2 linked regions of the Filimonas effusa genome follow. Each later gene encodes a partner of the first gene's protein in a complex. Links are inferred from orthologs where the notes say so. Each region holds a gene or a part of one and is shown on either strand. Other genes may lie near its edges.

Region 1 (7,819 bases):
GATAAGATGAGCCAGTATTTTATCAGCAAAGGGTCTGGCCGTTTAGATGCAGGTAAAACTGTGGAGTGGACTTTCCCTGAATTTCCGGATTCATTTCCTGTACGCGTGGGTAATATAGAGCAGGATAAATATATCTCGTTTCACTGGGATAACGGGACCAGGGAGATGCTCGTTGAAATGACATTGACCGAAGCCAGCAATAACTCTACGATAATAGCTATCACGGAAAAGGATGCTCCTATCGATGACGTGGGTTTAAAGTGGGTAATCAGTAATACTGAAGGGTGGACTAATTTCCTGGCCTGCCTTAAAGCATGGATGGAGTATGGGATTCATTTAAGGAAAGGAGCATTTGATTTTCTTTCAGCAAAGGGGTAGTCTATATTATGTAATATGCCAGGACTATGATAACCAGTATAGTACATAATATGAGTATTGCCGACGAATCGCGGGCGTAATGCTTTCGTCTCCAAATAGCCAATGTAAGCAGCGCAGGGGCTGTGAAGAAAAGAACAAACGCTTCTATTTTATCGTGGTTCGCAACGGGGTATACATATGTACTGTGGCGTTTATTAACTAGCGCAGGTTTCAGCACCAGGTTCCTGGCAACAACAAATGTATCCCCAATGTTGAATTCTTCTTTGAGATACCTGTTGGGGATCCTGAAACTTTCGTCTGAGTCTGTGTACACCATTGTATAGTATTCATCCCAAGTGCCTATTTCTTCGTCTCCTTTGAAAGCTACTTTTTCATTTTCTATATCAGCAACCTGATAACTAACCGGGAAAAGCTGACAGGGGATGAGATAAGCCAATATCGCAAACACAATATAACCTATTCGCAGGGCTACTGTTGTGTTAAAGGAGATAGACATATCAGAAGATGTCTTCGAGTTCTTTAAGATGGTGGATGGTATAGGTTGAGGGAACGTGGGCTTCGATTTTCAGGTGATTTACGAAAACTGTATCGAGGCCTGCGTCGTTGCCGCCGCGGATGTCGGCTTCGAGGTTGTCGCCGAGCATGATGCTTTCTGCTTTTAACGCGCCTGTTACCTGCAGCGCGTAGTCGAATATTTCCTTTTTGGGTTTAAGACTGTTGCTGACTTCGGAGGTGATCACTTTTCCGAAGTAATGCTGAAGATTACTGCTCTTCAGCTTGTTGTGCTGTACGGCATCGAAACCATTGGTTACGAGATGCAACTGATATCCTTTATTGATAAGGTAATCGAGGATCTCTACAGTGTAGGGGAAGAGTCTTTTTTTGAAGGGCAGCCGTTCCAGGAACTGGGCGGACATGGCTTTGGACAAAATATCGTCTCCTATTTTAAAATCGAGGAGTGTAAACCACATTCTTTTCCAGCGCAGGTCTTCCTGTTTCATGAATCCTTTTTCATACCGTTCCCAGAGGCGTTTATTATGGAAGCTATAACGTTCAAAGAAAAGCTCGGTATCGATAATGCCTTTTTCTGATAAGTTATTGATGCCATGCAGTTCCATCAGGGTTTCCTTAGCATTGGTTTCAAAATCCCAAAGCGTATGATCGAGGTCGAAGAACAAGTGTCGATAGCGCATGAAAATGTCTTATTTGGCGAAATCTGATGTCTGGTATAGTATTGCAAAGGTAAGACTATTAAAATTGAGCTTGTAAATACCTATGTTATGAATATTGTTATTACCGGAGGATCGAAGGGGCTGGGCAAAGCGATTGCTGAGAAGTTTGGAGAAGATAAACAAGGGCATGGCATTTTTCTTTGTGCACGGAATGAGGAGACGCTAAAGGCATTTGCGATGGACCTGCAGGCGCGTTTTCCGCGTACCAATGTGCAGCATTTCGCCGCCGACTTAAGTGTACAGGAAGAGGTTACGGCTTTTGCTGAATGGATAAAGCAACAGGAAGTTACGGTGGATATACTGGTAAATAATGCGGGGCAGTTTATCCCGGGCAGTGTACATAATGAGCCGGAAGGCGTATTGGAGCAACTGATGGCGGCCAATTTATTCAGCGCGTATGATCTGACGCGGGCATTGCTGCCTGCTATGATGGAAGCGCGGCGCGGGCATATTTTCAACATGTGTTCTATTGCCTCGCTGCAGGCTTATGCGAATGGAGGGGCTTACAGCATCAGCAAGTTTGCGCTGGCGGGGTTTTCGCAGAACCTGCGGGAGGAGATGAAGCCTTATAATATCAAGGTGACGACGGTGTACCCTGGAGCGGCTTATACTGATTCGTGGGCGGGGTCGGGTGTTGATCCGAAGCGATTGATGGAGGCGGGGGATATTGCTTCGATGATTTATACGGCGGCGTTTTTATCGCCGCAGGCTTGTGTAGAGGAGATTATTTTAAGGCCGCAGTTGGGGGATCTTTAGGAAATAATGACTGCCATTTAGGGAAGTTCGAGTTTGCAATCAACTCATTTTCAATAGCCTAAAAATTGAGCGCTTATTTTGGGATGTTTTTAAACAAGCTAGTATGAGTAATGCAAAATATATTGGTATATTTGTATTGGAGGCTTTGCCGGGAAACTGGCATTGCCTTTTTTCTTTTTATACTATGGTTATACTCCAGATTACGTGTTCGTTGCAGTTTCCAATTTGCCGCAAACATCTATATCGCAATAGTTTAATTAATTTAAGGTATGGGTTCAGTTCTTCTCTCCCTGGTTTCACTAATTTTTCTACTCTAAAATTCCACGAGAGCAAATAAAAAACAGAAGCCTGTAGCTTCGTCTATAAAGTTACGGCAAGCAGCGTAGTCTTATCACAAGAAATTAAGAAGGAAACTCCTGAAAGCCGTACTCCCAATCAGTGCAACAAAAAAGCCCAGAACAACGTTCCGGGCTTGCTGTTTATCATGTTATATGTATGCTAGACTTCACCGGTGAACTGGTGGAGGAAGCGGACATCGTTTTGAGAATAGAGGCGGAGGTCGTTGACGCGGTATTTGAGCTGGCAGATACGCTCCATGCCCATGCCGAATGCAAAGCCGGTGTACTTGTTAGAGTCGATACCGAAGTTATCGAGCATTTTGGGATGCACCATACCACAACCGAGGATCTCAACCCAGCCGGTGTGTTTACATAATGAGCAGCCTTTGCCACCACATACCGTACAACTGATATCCATTTCGGCACTGGGCTCGGTGAATGGGAAATAAGATGGGCGGAAACGGATTTTAACGTCTTTGCCAAACATCTCCTGAACGAAGAAGTAAAGGGTTTGTTTCAGATCGGCAAAGCTTACGTGTTCATCGATATATAGACCTTCTACCTGGTGGAAGAAGCAATGCGCACGGGCGCTGATGGTTTCGTTGCGATATACACGGCCGGGGCATATGATGCGGATCGGCGGCTTTTGTTTCTCCATTACACGGGCCTGCACACTCGATGTGTGTGTACGCAGGACCCAATCGGGGTTCTGAAGAATGTAAAAGGTATCCTGCATGTCCCTGGCGGTGTGGTTTTCAGGCATGTTCAATGCGGTGAAGTTGTGCCAGTCGTCTTCCATTTCGGGGCCTTCAGCTACTGCAAAGCCCAGGCGTTTGAAGATGGATACTATCTGATTGCGGACGATGCTGATGGGGTGACGGCTTCCAACGTCTACAGTGGAACCCGGGAGGGTCCAGTCGTAAGCGAGCGAAGTGTCGGCGGCGGCGTTATCGCTGCCTTTGAGGGCTTCCCATTTGTCTTCGGCGTGTTGTTTCAGGTCGTTCATCACCTGTCCGAAGTTCTTTTTCTGGTCGTTGGGAATATTTTTCATCTCGCCCATAAGGCCTTTGATGATGCCTTTTGTGCCGAGATATTTGATGCGGAAAGATTCGGCGGCGTCGTTACCGTCTGCTTCGAAAGCGGTTATTTCCTGCTTTAATACCTCAATCTGTTGCAACAGTTGTTCCATGCTTAGTCTTGTTTAGTCATTTTAGCAGTATTTTCTGCCATTTGCAATGCTTCGATAAATTCCTCTATTTCGCCGTTGACAACAGCGTCGAGATTGTAGGAAGTTAAGCCAATTCTGTGATCTGTAACGCGTCCCTGCGGCCAGTTATAGGTACGGATCTTCGCGCTTCTGTCGCCTGTGCTCACAAGCGTTTTACGCTGGCGGGAGATCTCTTCTTCCTGTTTGCGCACCTGTTCTTCGTATAAACGTGTACGGAGCATGGTCATCGCTTTTTCGCGGTTACCGAGCTGTGTACGTTCTGTTTGACAGATAACCACGGTACCTGTTGGGATGTGTGTCAACATTACTTTGGTTTCCACCTTGTTAACGTTCTGACCACCGGCGCCACCGCTTCGTGAGGTTTCCATTTTCACGTCGGAAGGGTTGAGTTCGAAATCCACTTCTTCCGCTTCGGGCATTACTGCCACGGTAGCTGCGGAGGTATGAACGCGGCCTTGTGTTTCGGTGTTGGGAACCCTTTGTACACGGTGAACGCCACTTTCGAATTTGAGGGTTCCGTAAACGTCTTCGCCGGTTACTTCTACCATCACCTCTTTGTAACCACCCACGGTGCCTTCGCTTTCGCTGACGATAGCTGCTTTCCAGCCTTTTTTAGCGCAATAGCGGAGGTACATGTTCAGCAGGTCGCCTGCGAACAGGGAAGCCTCGTCGCCACCGGTACCGGCGCGGATTTCCAGTACTGCGTTTTTATCGTCCTGCGGATCTTTGGGGATCAGCAGTTTGGTCAATTCTTTTTCCAGCGCTTCTTTTTTCTCTTCGAGTTCGGGCAGTTCCATTTTGGCCAGCTCACGCATTTCTTCGTCGCTGCCATTGAGGGCGTCCTTGCTGAAGGTATAATCGGCCATCACCTTACGATATTCTTCATAGGGCTTCACAATTTTCTCCAAATCCCTGTATTCCTTGCTCATTTTACCGAACTCCCGTTGATTATTAATGATCTCTGGGTTGGTAAGTGCTATCCCTATCTGTTCAAAACGGGCCTTAATGCCGTCTAGTTGATCTAACATTGTGTATGATTTTCTATCTCCGGCAGATTGGCCCGGAGCGGCGGCAAAATTAAGAGTTTTCAGTGGCATCCGGCATCTCCTGTAACTTTGGCTTTATGGCATACTTAAAAATTCAGGGTAGCGGGCTCTTCGACGGCCGGGAAATGCTGGGGCCTGAGCAGGTACTGATTACGGATGAGCAGGGAAAAGTAGCAGCAATTATTGCCGAAAAAGATGCGGGTGATGATATCCGGAAGGTGAATGGCATTGTTAGCCCGGGGTTCGTGAATTGCCATTGCCACCTGGAATTGAGTCATATGAAGGCGCTGCTTCCGGAATCTACCGGGCTAGTGAATTTTGTGACCGGCGTTATGCAGCAGCGCAGTTTTGCCCCGGAGCAGATAGCGGAGGCCATCGTTGCCGGAGAGGACGAAATGTACCGCGGCGGGGTTGTGGCGGTTGGCGATATCTGTAATACTACTCATACCATACAACAGAAGGAAAAGGGCAGGCTCACATATCATAACTTTATGGAAGTCAGCGGTTTTATTCCTGCTGGCGCTGGTGCGCGGATGGCGCAGGCGGTACAAAACCTGGAAGCTTTCAACTCTGCCGGCTTAAACGGCTCCATTACGGCTCATGCGCCGTATTCGGTTTCCCCGGCTTTGTTTTCGCTTATCAATGAACATAGCGCTGGCAAAATAACATCGGTACACAACCAGGAAACCCCGGAAGAGGATGCTTTTTTTGTTACCGGCGACTCTGCCTTCCGGCAGTTGTATAGTATGCTGGGAGCTGATATTTCGTTTTACCAGGCCCCCGGCTGCCGTTCACTTCGTCACTGGCTGCCGCTGCTTGACCGACCGGCACAGGTGCTGCTGGTTCATAACACCTGCAGTACTACTGAAGATATTAGCCTGGCATTACAGCAGGCGCAATTACATCACCAGCAACTGTTCTGGACCTTGTGTGTTAATGCGAATCTTTATATTGAAAACCAGGTGCCTCCTGTTGGGCTGCTGAGAGAAATGGGATGCACTATTACGGTTGGTACTGACAGCCTGGCCAGCAATCGCCAGTTGAGTATTCTTGCCGAATTAAAGACTTTACAAACTCATTTTCCTGATCTAACCTTAGCGGAGTTATTGCGATGGGCCACTTTTAACGGGGCGCAGGCGCTGCAGTTGCAGGACAGGTATGGCAGTTTTGAAAAGGGGAGACAGCCGGGCGTGTTGGTTGTGGACGAGGGATTGAATGGGGTGGAGAGAGTGGATGGCAGATGGTAGAATTATGTTACAGATGTGATATGACAACGAAGCCGGGGAAATTATCTCCGGCTTCGTTGTTTCTACTGATAAAGATTTTAGTAACAGAGACAATATGTCTGCTTTTTGAGCAGGCTCTTTGTGCACTTATCCTATACTGATCGTATACTCATCCTATACTCTGCTAATTTCATTAGTGTTTCGCAGACATGACAGGTTGACTTATTTTTTTGCTATTTCATCGAGCGCTATCATTTCATCGGCGGTGAGGCGGATGGTTTGAGCCGCGAAGTTTTCTTCGAGGTGTTTTACTTTGGAAGTGCCGGGTATAAGCAGGATGTTGGGAGCATAATGCAATAGCCAGCTAAGCGCTAATTGCTGGAGGCTTATGCCTTTATTGGCGGCAAAGGCTTCGAGGGCTTTCAGCGATTCGGCGCTGCCACCATCCAATGGATACCATGGAATAAATGCGATGCCGTTTTCCTTACAATATTGCAGCTCTGCTTCCCATTTACGGTTACTGAAGCTATACATGTTTTGAACAGAGACAATATCGACGAAGGTGCGTGCCTTTTCGATATCAGCCACACTTACTTCCGACAATCCGATATGTTCGATGAGTCCGTCTTCCTGGGCTCTTTGCAAGAATTCAAGCGTTTGTTCGAAAGGGACATTGGGATCGATACGATGCAACTGGTATAGTTGAATGCAGTCGAGTTTCAATCGTTCGAGGCTGCCGTGCAATGCTTCTTTGAGGTGATCGGGATGTGCATTAACAGGCCATTGATCGGGTCCTGTACGGAGGAGGCCGCCTTTGGTGGCTATCACGAGGTCTTCGGGATAAGGATAGAGGGCCTCTGCGATCAGCTCTTCGGAGATGTTGGGGCCGTAGCTATCGGCGGTATCTATGAAGTTGATACCGAGTTCAACGGCTCTTTGCAATACTTTGATAGCTTCTTCCTTATCGGCGGGCGGTCCCCAGATGCCTTTACCGGTGATACGCATAGCACCGAAGCCCATACGGTTCACGGTAAAATCGCTTCCGAGGGTGTAAGTAGGTTTAAAACTAGTCATGGTTAAAAGAATTATTTAAAGTTGAGGTAAGTGAGTTTGGGAACTAAAATAGCGTCAAGCGGCATGCCAGCCTGGGGAGCTGATAAAAATCATATGATAAACTGAATGTTATCATTTCCCACGGATAGTGTGGCCATTAGTTTTGTGTCATTGAAGAAAGATTAGTTTTCGATTGTTTGTTATTAAATACGATTGTTTGTTATGAATAGCCTCGGCAGGATAAAACCCGCAGAAAAAAGTAATCCCTGGGTCTTCGGAATAGGGCTAGGACTATAAGCTCTACGTACTAGCCCACAAAAACGGCGGGGGATGTCTTTTTTCTAAAGGGCATCCCCTCACTATTTAACGGCCAACTCAAAGAGTTGGTCGTTTTCGTATATAGTAACACCTCTTTTTTCGCCGAGTGCGATCTGGATCATGGCGTTTGCCACCTGTTTACCTGTAATGGGGCGGTATTTTCGAAGAATTCCTACTGCATTCAACAGTTTTAGCAGGCCTACGCTTGCGGTTTCACCGGGGCGGAATTTTTTCCTGCTACCGT
Region 2 (6,176 bases), on another replicon or contig:
CCCGGCAGGTGATCCAGGCCAAAGCTGATTATATCAAAAAGACAATAGAAAAAATAGAAGCCCTCACCCCGCCGGATGAAGATGCCGACAAGATCAAAGAAAAAGCATTGAAACTCTATCGTTTCGCATTGCCCGTATATGAAAAGGAATACATGCAGTTAGCCCAAAAATGCGACCAGAAAGCCAGCGATCAGGATATAAACACGTTGGCCGGTGATATCGAAACAAAATACGCCGCCGCCTTCGACCAGCTTCACGGCGATCTCTACGAAACAGGAAAAACCTACGCTAAAAAACACAACATGAATGTCAAGTTCCGTTAAAACAACACACCACCATACACACTAACCATATGAAAAACACCACAACTCTTCACTTTCCCTCCATACCGCGCTCAACCATCGCCTCCATCGCCGCCAGCTTTTCACTAATTTCCTGGTAAGCAATAAGTTCGCTCCCAGCCCTCGACTGCTCAGTAGCAAACCATATCAGCGCCATCGCAATATAATCCTGCATATCCTTTCCCGCAAAGTTCGTCTTGAACTCAAGAATCCGGTCATTGATCAGCTTAATGATCTTACGCACCAACTCCTCGTCCTTAGGTTCAATCTTCAAACGGTAACTGCGGTCACCAATCACAATATTTACCGGTATCAGGTCTTCAAGCATGTTAATACAATTAATAGATCACCACGATCAGGCGTTAAGCAGCGCCAGGCATTTATCAATCTCCTTCAAATATTGGTCAACCCGTTGCTCCAGGGCCTTCCGCTCTTCGGCAGTCTGCGTTTTCGCATTCACCTGCAAAACGTCAACCTGTTGCTCCAACTGGTTGAGCCTGAAGTTTTTGTTCTCCAGTGCCGCCTGATGTAATGCCAGGTCCCTTTTTAACTGCATATTTTCTTTCTGCAGCGCCTGGTATGACTTCAGCAGCAACTGGAGTTTTTCCTGTAAATTTTGTATTTGCGTATCCAGGTTCAGCATCACATGGTATTATTTCCTGATTTCAGCCTGCAGCTCCTGTTCAAAAGCATGGATCAGTTTATTCATCATACCATCCGTTTCCTTATCGGTGAGCGTTTTTTCTTCATCCAGGAAAGTAAAATTGATGGCCATTGATTTCTTGTCTGCACCAAGTTTATCGCTTTCGAATATATCGAACAGTCTTACCTGCTGCAACTTCGATAATTTGGTTTTACGTATCAGCGTCTCAACAGCATCATACGTCGTGTTCTTTTTCACAACAATCGCAAGATCACGCTGCACAGCCGGAAATTTCGATATTTCACGGTAAGTGATCTTTTTCGCCTGCCCCTGCTGCACCAGCTGGGCAATATTGAGATCTATAAAATAAACATCCTGTTTCAGATCAAAACGCTGCAATAAACTTTTGCTTACCACGGTCAGCCTTCCTAAAACAGTCTTGCCCTGTTGCAATTCCAGCTCCAGCGGATGATGCTCCTGCTCCCTTTTCACCCACTGCACACCTTTCACACCCGCTAATTCAGGCAATGCCTCGGCAATACCCTTGGCAAGAAAAAAATCAGCAGCATGGGCTTTCTCCTGCCAGCTTTGCTCATTCCGCAAACCAGTGATATAAAGACAAAGATGCTCTTCTTCATGATAATGACCCGGACCACTGGTAGAATAGGTCTTGCCAAACTCAAAGAACCGGAGATTCTGATTCCTGCGGTTGATATTATAAGCAAGCGCCTCCAAACCGGTTTCAAGCATGGAAGGACGCATGACATCAAGCTCGGCGCTTAGGTTATTGATCATCCTAACCGCCGTCTCCAGCGTTGCTTCCGAAAAATAAGCGCTGTTGGTAATAGAGTTGGTCATAATCTCATTAAACCCTTTGCCCACAAGGTAGCCCGCAATCTTCTCCTTCAGCCCTTCCTTGAAGCTTAACGTCTCAACTGAAGGAGCTATTGTGATGGAAGTAGGTATTTCAATATTATCAAGCCCGTCAATACGCACAATCTCTTCTACCACATCAGCAGGCAGCGAAATATCAGGTTTACTGTAAGGAACAGCCACCCAAAGCTCATCCATACCCTCTTTGATAATTTCAAAACCAAGACTGGTAAGAATGCGTTTCACCGCATCAGGATGATAGTTTTTACCGCTTAGCTTCTTCAGGTAATGATATTTCAGCGCCACCTCAGCCTTAGGTTTAGGAGCCGGGTAACAATCAATAACATCCGAAACAATAGAACCGCCCGCCACTTCTCTTATCAGCAGAGCAGCACGTTTCAACACCTGCACACAGCTCGAAATATCCACCCCTTTCTCAAAACGGGTAGCCGCATCGGTACGCAAGCCGTGACGAAACGAAGTTTTACGGATTCGCTGCGGGTTAAACCACGCGCTCTCCAGGAATATATTGGTAGTGCCCGCCGTTACGCCGCTATGCAAACCCCCAAATACACCCGCAATACACATAGGCCCTTCCGCATCGGCAATGACCAGGTCATCCGGGTGCAGCTTCCTTTCTTTCTCATCAAGCGTAACAAAAGGAGTACCCTCAGGCATATTCTTGATAATAACCTTGCCCCCCCTTATCTTATCCAGGTCAAAAGCATGTAACGGCTGACCGGTTCCATGCAGTATATAGTTGGTAATATCAACAATATTATTAATAGGACGAAGCCCTATCGACAACAGCTTATCCTTCAGCCATTCAGGAGATTCCTGCACAGTAACACCCTTGATGGTAACACCGGCATAACGCTGACAAGCCTCTTCATTCTCAACAGTCACCTGAACCGGAACCTCCGTAGCATCAGGCTTGAAGCTAACATTCAGAGGATTGATAGCCCGCAGCTCCTTCTTGAAATGATGGGTGAGATAAGCGCACACATCCTTTGCAACACCAAAATGACTCATCGCATCCATCCTGTTCGGAGTAAGCCCAATCTCATACACCCAGTCTGAATAAGGTTTGAAATAAGCTGCCGCCGAAGTTCCCGGCACCGCACTATCAGGCAGTACGAGAATACCAGCATGACTTTGCCCCATGCCAATTTCATCTTCAGCGCATATCATACCAAAACTTTCTACGCCGCGTATTTTAGCCAGCTTCATAGTCATAGGCTCACCACTGCTGGGATAAATGGTAGCGCCAACAGTGGCTACTACAACCTTCTGACCCGCAGCTACATTGGGAGCGCCACATACTATTTGCAATGGCTCGGCGCCACCGGTATTCACTTTTGTCACCTTCAGCTTATCAGCACCAGGGTGTTTTTCACACGCCAGCACCTCACCAATCACCAAACCCTGCAACCCGCCTTTAATACGCTCGTATTTCTCAAGGCTCTCCACTTCCAGCCCTATACTCGTTAATATTTTAGACAACTTATCCTGGTCCAGGTTTGCTTCACTGGAAGGCAGGTAAGAGCTAAGCCAATTATAAGATATTGTCATTATTGTTGCTTTGAACAGACTGCAAATATAAGCCCGGGCGCCGTTAACAACTAAAACAACCTTGTTTGTTCCCCCGGACGACGGAACAAAGTGCCGTCAAGCTCCCATCGCTCATCATCCAGATGATACAATTTTCTATACGTTTTATACTGTTGACGCACCAGGTCAGCTATAGGCCCCTCACCCCGCATCCGAAGCCCAAAACGACTGTCATTCACCTGGCCGCCATGCCCCGACTCAATAAGATGCCATACCTTATCTGCCCTGTCAGGAAAATTCTTGAAAAGCCAGTCATGAAATAATAATTTAATAGCACCATTGAGCCTGATAAAGGTATAAGCGCTGAAACGCGCGCCCGACTCACTCGCCGACTTCATGATAGCCTGCATCTCATGCTCGTTAAGCCCCGGTATCATAGGCCCCAGCATTACGCCGGTATGCACTCCCGCCGCACTAAGCTCGCTGATCACTCTCAAACGCTGCGCCCCCGTAGCCGTACGAGGCTCCATCACCCGCCGTAGATCCTCATTGAAAGAGGTCACCGAAATCAGCACACTCACCAGCCGCTTCCGAGCCATCTCCTGCAACAGATCCTTATCCCGCAGTATACCGGCGTTCTTAGTGATGATCCCCACCGGCTGATTAAATTGAAGACACACCTCCAGCAACTGCCGCGTAAGACGAAACTTACGCTCCGCAGGCTGGTAACAATCCGTATTGCCACTCAGCGAAATAGGCAGCGGCTCCCACTTGGGATGCATCAGGAACTTCCGCAGCAACGCCGGCGCATTCTTCTTCACAATGATCTTTTGCTCAAAATCAAGCCCCGCACTATACCCGTAATACTCGAACGAATTCCGCGCATAACAATAAATACAACCATGCTCACAACCCTGGTAAGGATTCATACTGTAATACATCCCCACATCAGGGCTGTCCACCTTGTTGACAAGACTTTTAGCCTGCTCCTCGAGAAAAACAGTGGCAGGATTATCTTCCGTCCAGTCGTCAATCCCCTCTACAAATTCCCTGACTCGCTCATGCGAAAGAAAACGGTTGGGCGTATTTATCTGGGCGCCCCTCCCCGAATGGTATTGTTCATTATTCCCCGGCACAGGTCTCGGCCGGGCATTAGGATGCTGCTCTTTAGTATTCATAGCGCCGTTATTATGGAAAGCTCTCCTTCCCGTTAAATGGTGTTTTTCTGATAAAATGACGCGCTCTTTCAAATGAAATATGTTCGCATTGCTTACCGCCAGTCGTACAGTATGCTGCATAACATGCCCCCTCCGAACGAAATACCATTACGAAGAAGTACCCTTTCAAATGAAATACGCTTTTGAATGAATGCTTTGGGGAAGACTGTATGTCAGGAAAAAATGTTTTTCAGGAGATAGGTAGCTTTTTAGAAACAGCTCAAAGAAATAATGCCCCCTGCGTAGCCGCAGTAGATTTGTTCAGAAGCGGAAAACTTGCCACCTGCTGGTACGATCGCATACCCGGCGCCCTCTTCAGCAGCAGCAAATGCTCCGCAATAAATAGACCCGAAAAAGATAGATGCTGGTATTCCTTCCACGCCTGCTCATATTGCTGCGGCTGTAGCCTGCGCGCTACGGTAAGATGCGGCTCGGTAATAAAATGAGGCTTTTCACTGCCCTTCACCAGCCTTTGAACCAATTTCAGTTCCCGTACCATATACCTGATAGCCTGCTTTCCAATAATATTGATATAAATAGTATGCGAAGGAAAACTGCCGAAATCGTTAAGTTCGATCTTCATCGGCGGGCATGCACTAGCAATAGCACCAATATGACGCGTGATCTTCTCCTCCGCCATAAGTACCTGCTTAAATCGCAGTAAAGTAATATGAGGCTTGCCAAATGCTGCTGCAGCAGCATTATACTTTTCAGCAAATTCATTCTTACACGCCATGATCTTATCATACAGGTCAGCATGCGGCTGAATTACCAGGAGATATTCGGCTTCAGGATAACCGGCTACCGGGCTATTTGTTGTCATACAGGTTCATTTATTGGTCACACAGGTCATTCAGCCATTCAGGCCGCATATTGATCGCTTACAGAAGACCTCAGCCCAAAAGCCTGTATCTTCCTGCAGGTGCCATCCGCACTCTTGCGTATAAGCGCCAGCTGCTGCACCTCAAACGACGCATGAAAACTTCGCCTGGCATAATCGGGCGTCGCCTTCTCAAATACAGCCGGAGGCAACTTCGAAGCAAGCGGTATAAACGCTTTACTATAGCGTAATAAAGGTGGACATTGGTTATCCTTCAAAAAATCACATACTGGCTGAAGTCCCGCCGCAAGCTTTAAAAAAGGCTCCTGGTCCTGCACACGCAAATACAACGCCTGTGGCGGTATAGCACCATAGTTATTCAGCGTTACCGTAAAACCAGGCTGCTGCGCAATCATCCGCCTTAGCCAGCGGATCAGGATATCCTCCATAGCTTCCTTCGCCGTAAAACTGGCTACAGCTATATCAGGAGGCATACTGTCCGCAACCCCCTGACGGTAAAGCCCGTTAAAAAAATAGCGCTCCTCCATCACCTGCGTACGAACACTCGCATCAGGCTGTACCACCAGCAGATACTCAAATGTCTCAGCCGATGGCACATTAAACATTCCGGTTGTTAAGCATCCTGTTTCCATAAACTTTCATTTCAGGGAATAAATTTAAGGACAAATACTAAATAAATTAGTATTTTTGGAAAAGAATTTAGCACCTGG

Evidence for each region. The genes of interacting proteins can lie anywhere in the genome.
Region 2: the proteins of ESB13_RS21495 (region 1) and pheT are in contact, whole or in part, in a crystal structure (PDB 6P24), measured with the Escherichia coli proteins. The link is inferred for Filimonas effusa from one-to-one orthologs.

Annotation. Positions count from the first base shown.
Region 1 is NZ_SDHZ01000005.1:19,398-27,216, forward strand. The notes cover bases 1,880-4,713. They hold ESB13_RS21495 (phenylalanine--tRNA ligase subunit alpha), read right to left. Parts: upstream 3,894-4,713; coding sequence 2,865-3,893; downstream 1,880-2,864. Other genes in these bases: ESB13_RS21490 (SDR family NAD(P)-dependent oxidoreductase), read left to right, coding at 1,880-2,366; prfA (peptide chain release factor 1), read right to left, coding at 3,896-4,713. In the rest of the region: ESB13_RS21475 (SRPBCC domain-containing protein), read left to right, coding at 1-378; ESB13_RS21480 (hypothetical protein), read right to left, coding at 380-874; ESB13_RS21485 (YjjG family noncanonical pyrimidine nucleotidase), read right to left, coding at 876-1,571; more of ESB13_RS21490, read left to right, coding at 1,659-1,879; more of prfA, read right to left, coding at 4,714-4,960; ESB13_RS21505 (amidohydrolase family protein), read left to right, coding at 5,056-6,225; ESB13_RS21510 (aldo/keto reductase), read right to left, coding at 6,427-7,278; ESB13_RS21515 (NAD-dependent epimerase/dehydratase family protein), read right to left, coding at 7,617-7,819.
Region 2 is NZ_SDHZ01000002.1:930,595-936,770, forward strand. The notes cover bases 712-3,731. They hold pheT (phenylalanine--tRNA ligase subunit beta), read right to left. Parts: upstream 3,430-3,731; coding sequence 994-3,429; downstream 712-993. Other genes in these bases: ESB13_RS15025 (hypothetical protein), read right to left, coding at 712-987; ESB13_RS15035 (PA0069 family radical SAM protein), read right to left, coding at 3,480-3,731. Outside these bases: ESB13_RS15015 (hypothetical protein), read left to right, coding at 1-323; ESB13_RS15020 (cell division protein ZapA), read right to left, coding at 373-669; more of ESB13_RS15025, read right to left, coding at 697-711; more of ESB13_RS15035, read right to left, coding at 3,732-4,586; ESB13_RS15040 (2'-5' RNA ligase family protein), read right to left, coding at 4,846-5,448; ESB13_RS15045 (2'-5' RNA ligase family protein), read right to left, coding at 5,487-6,098.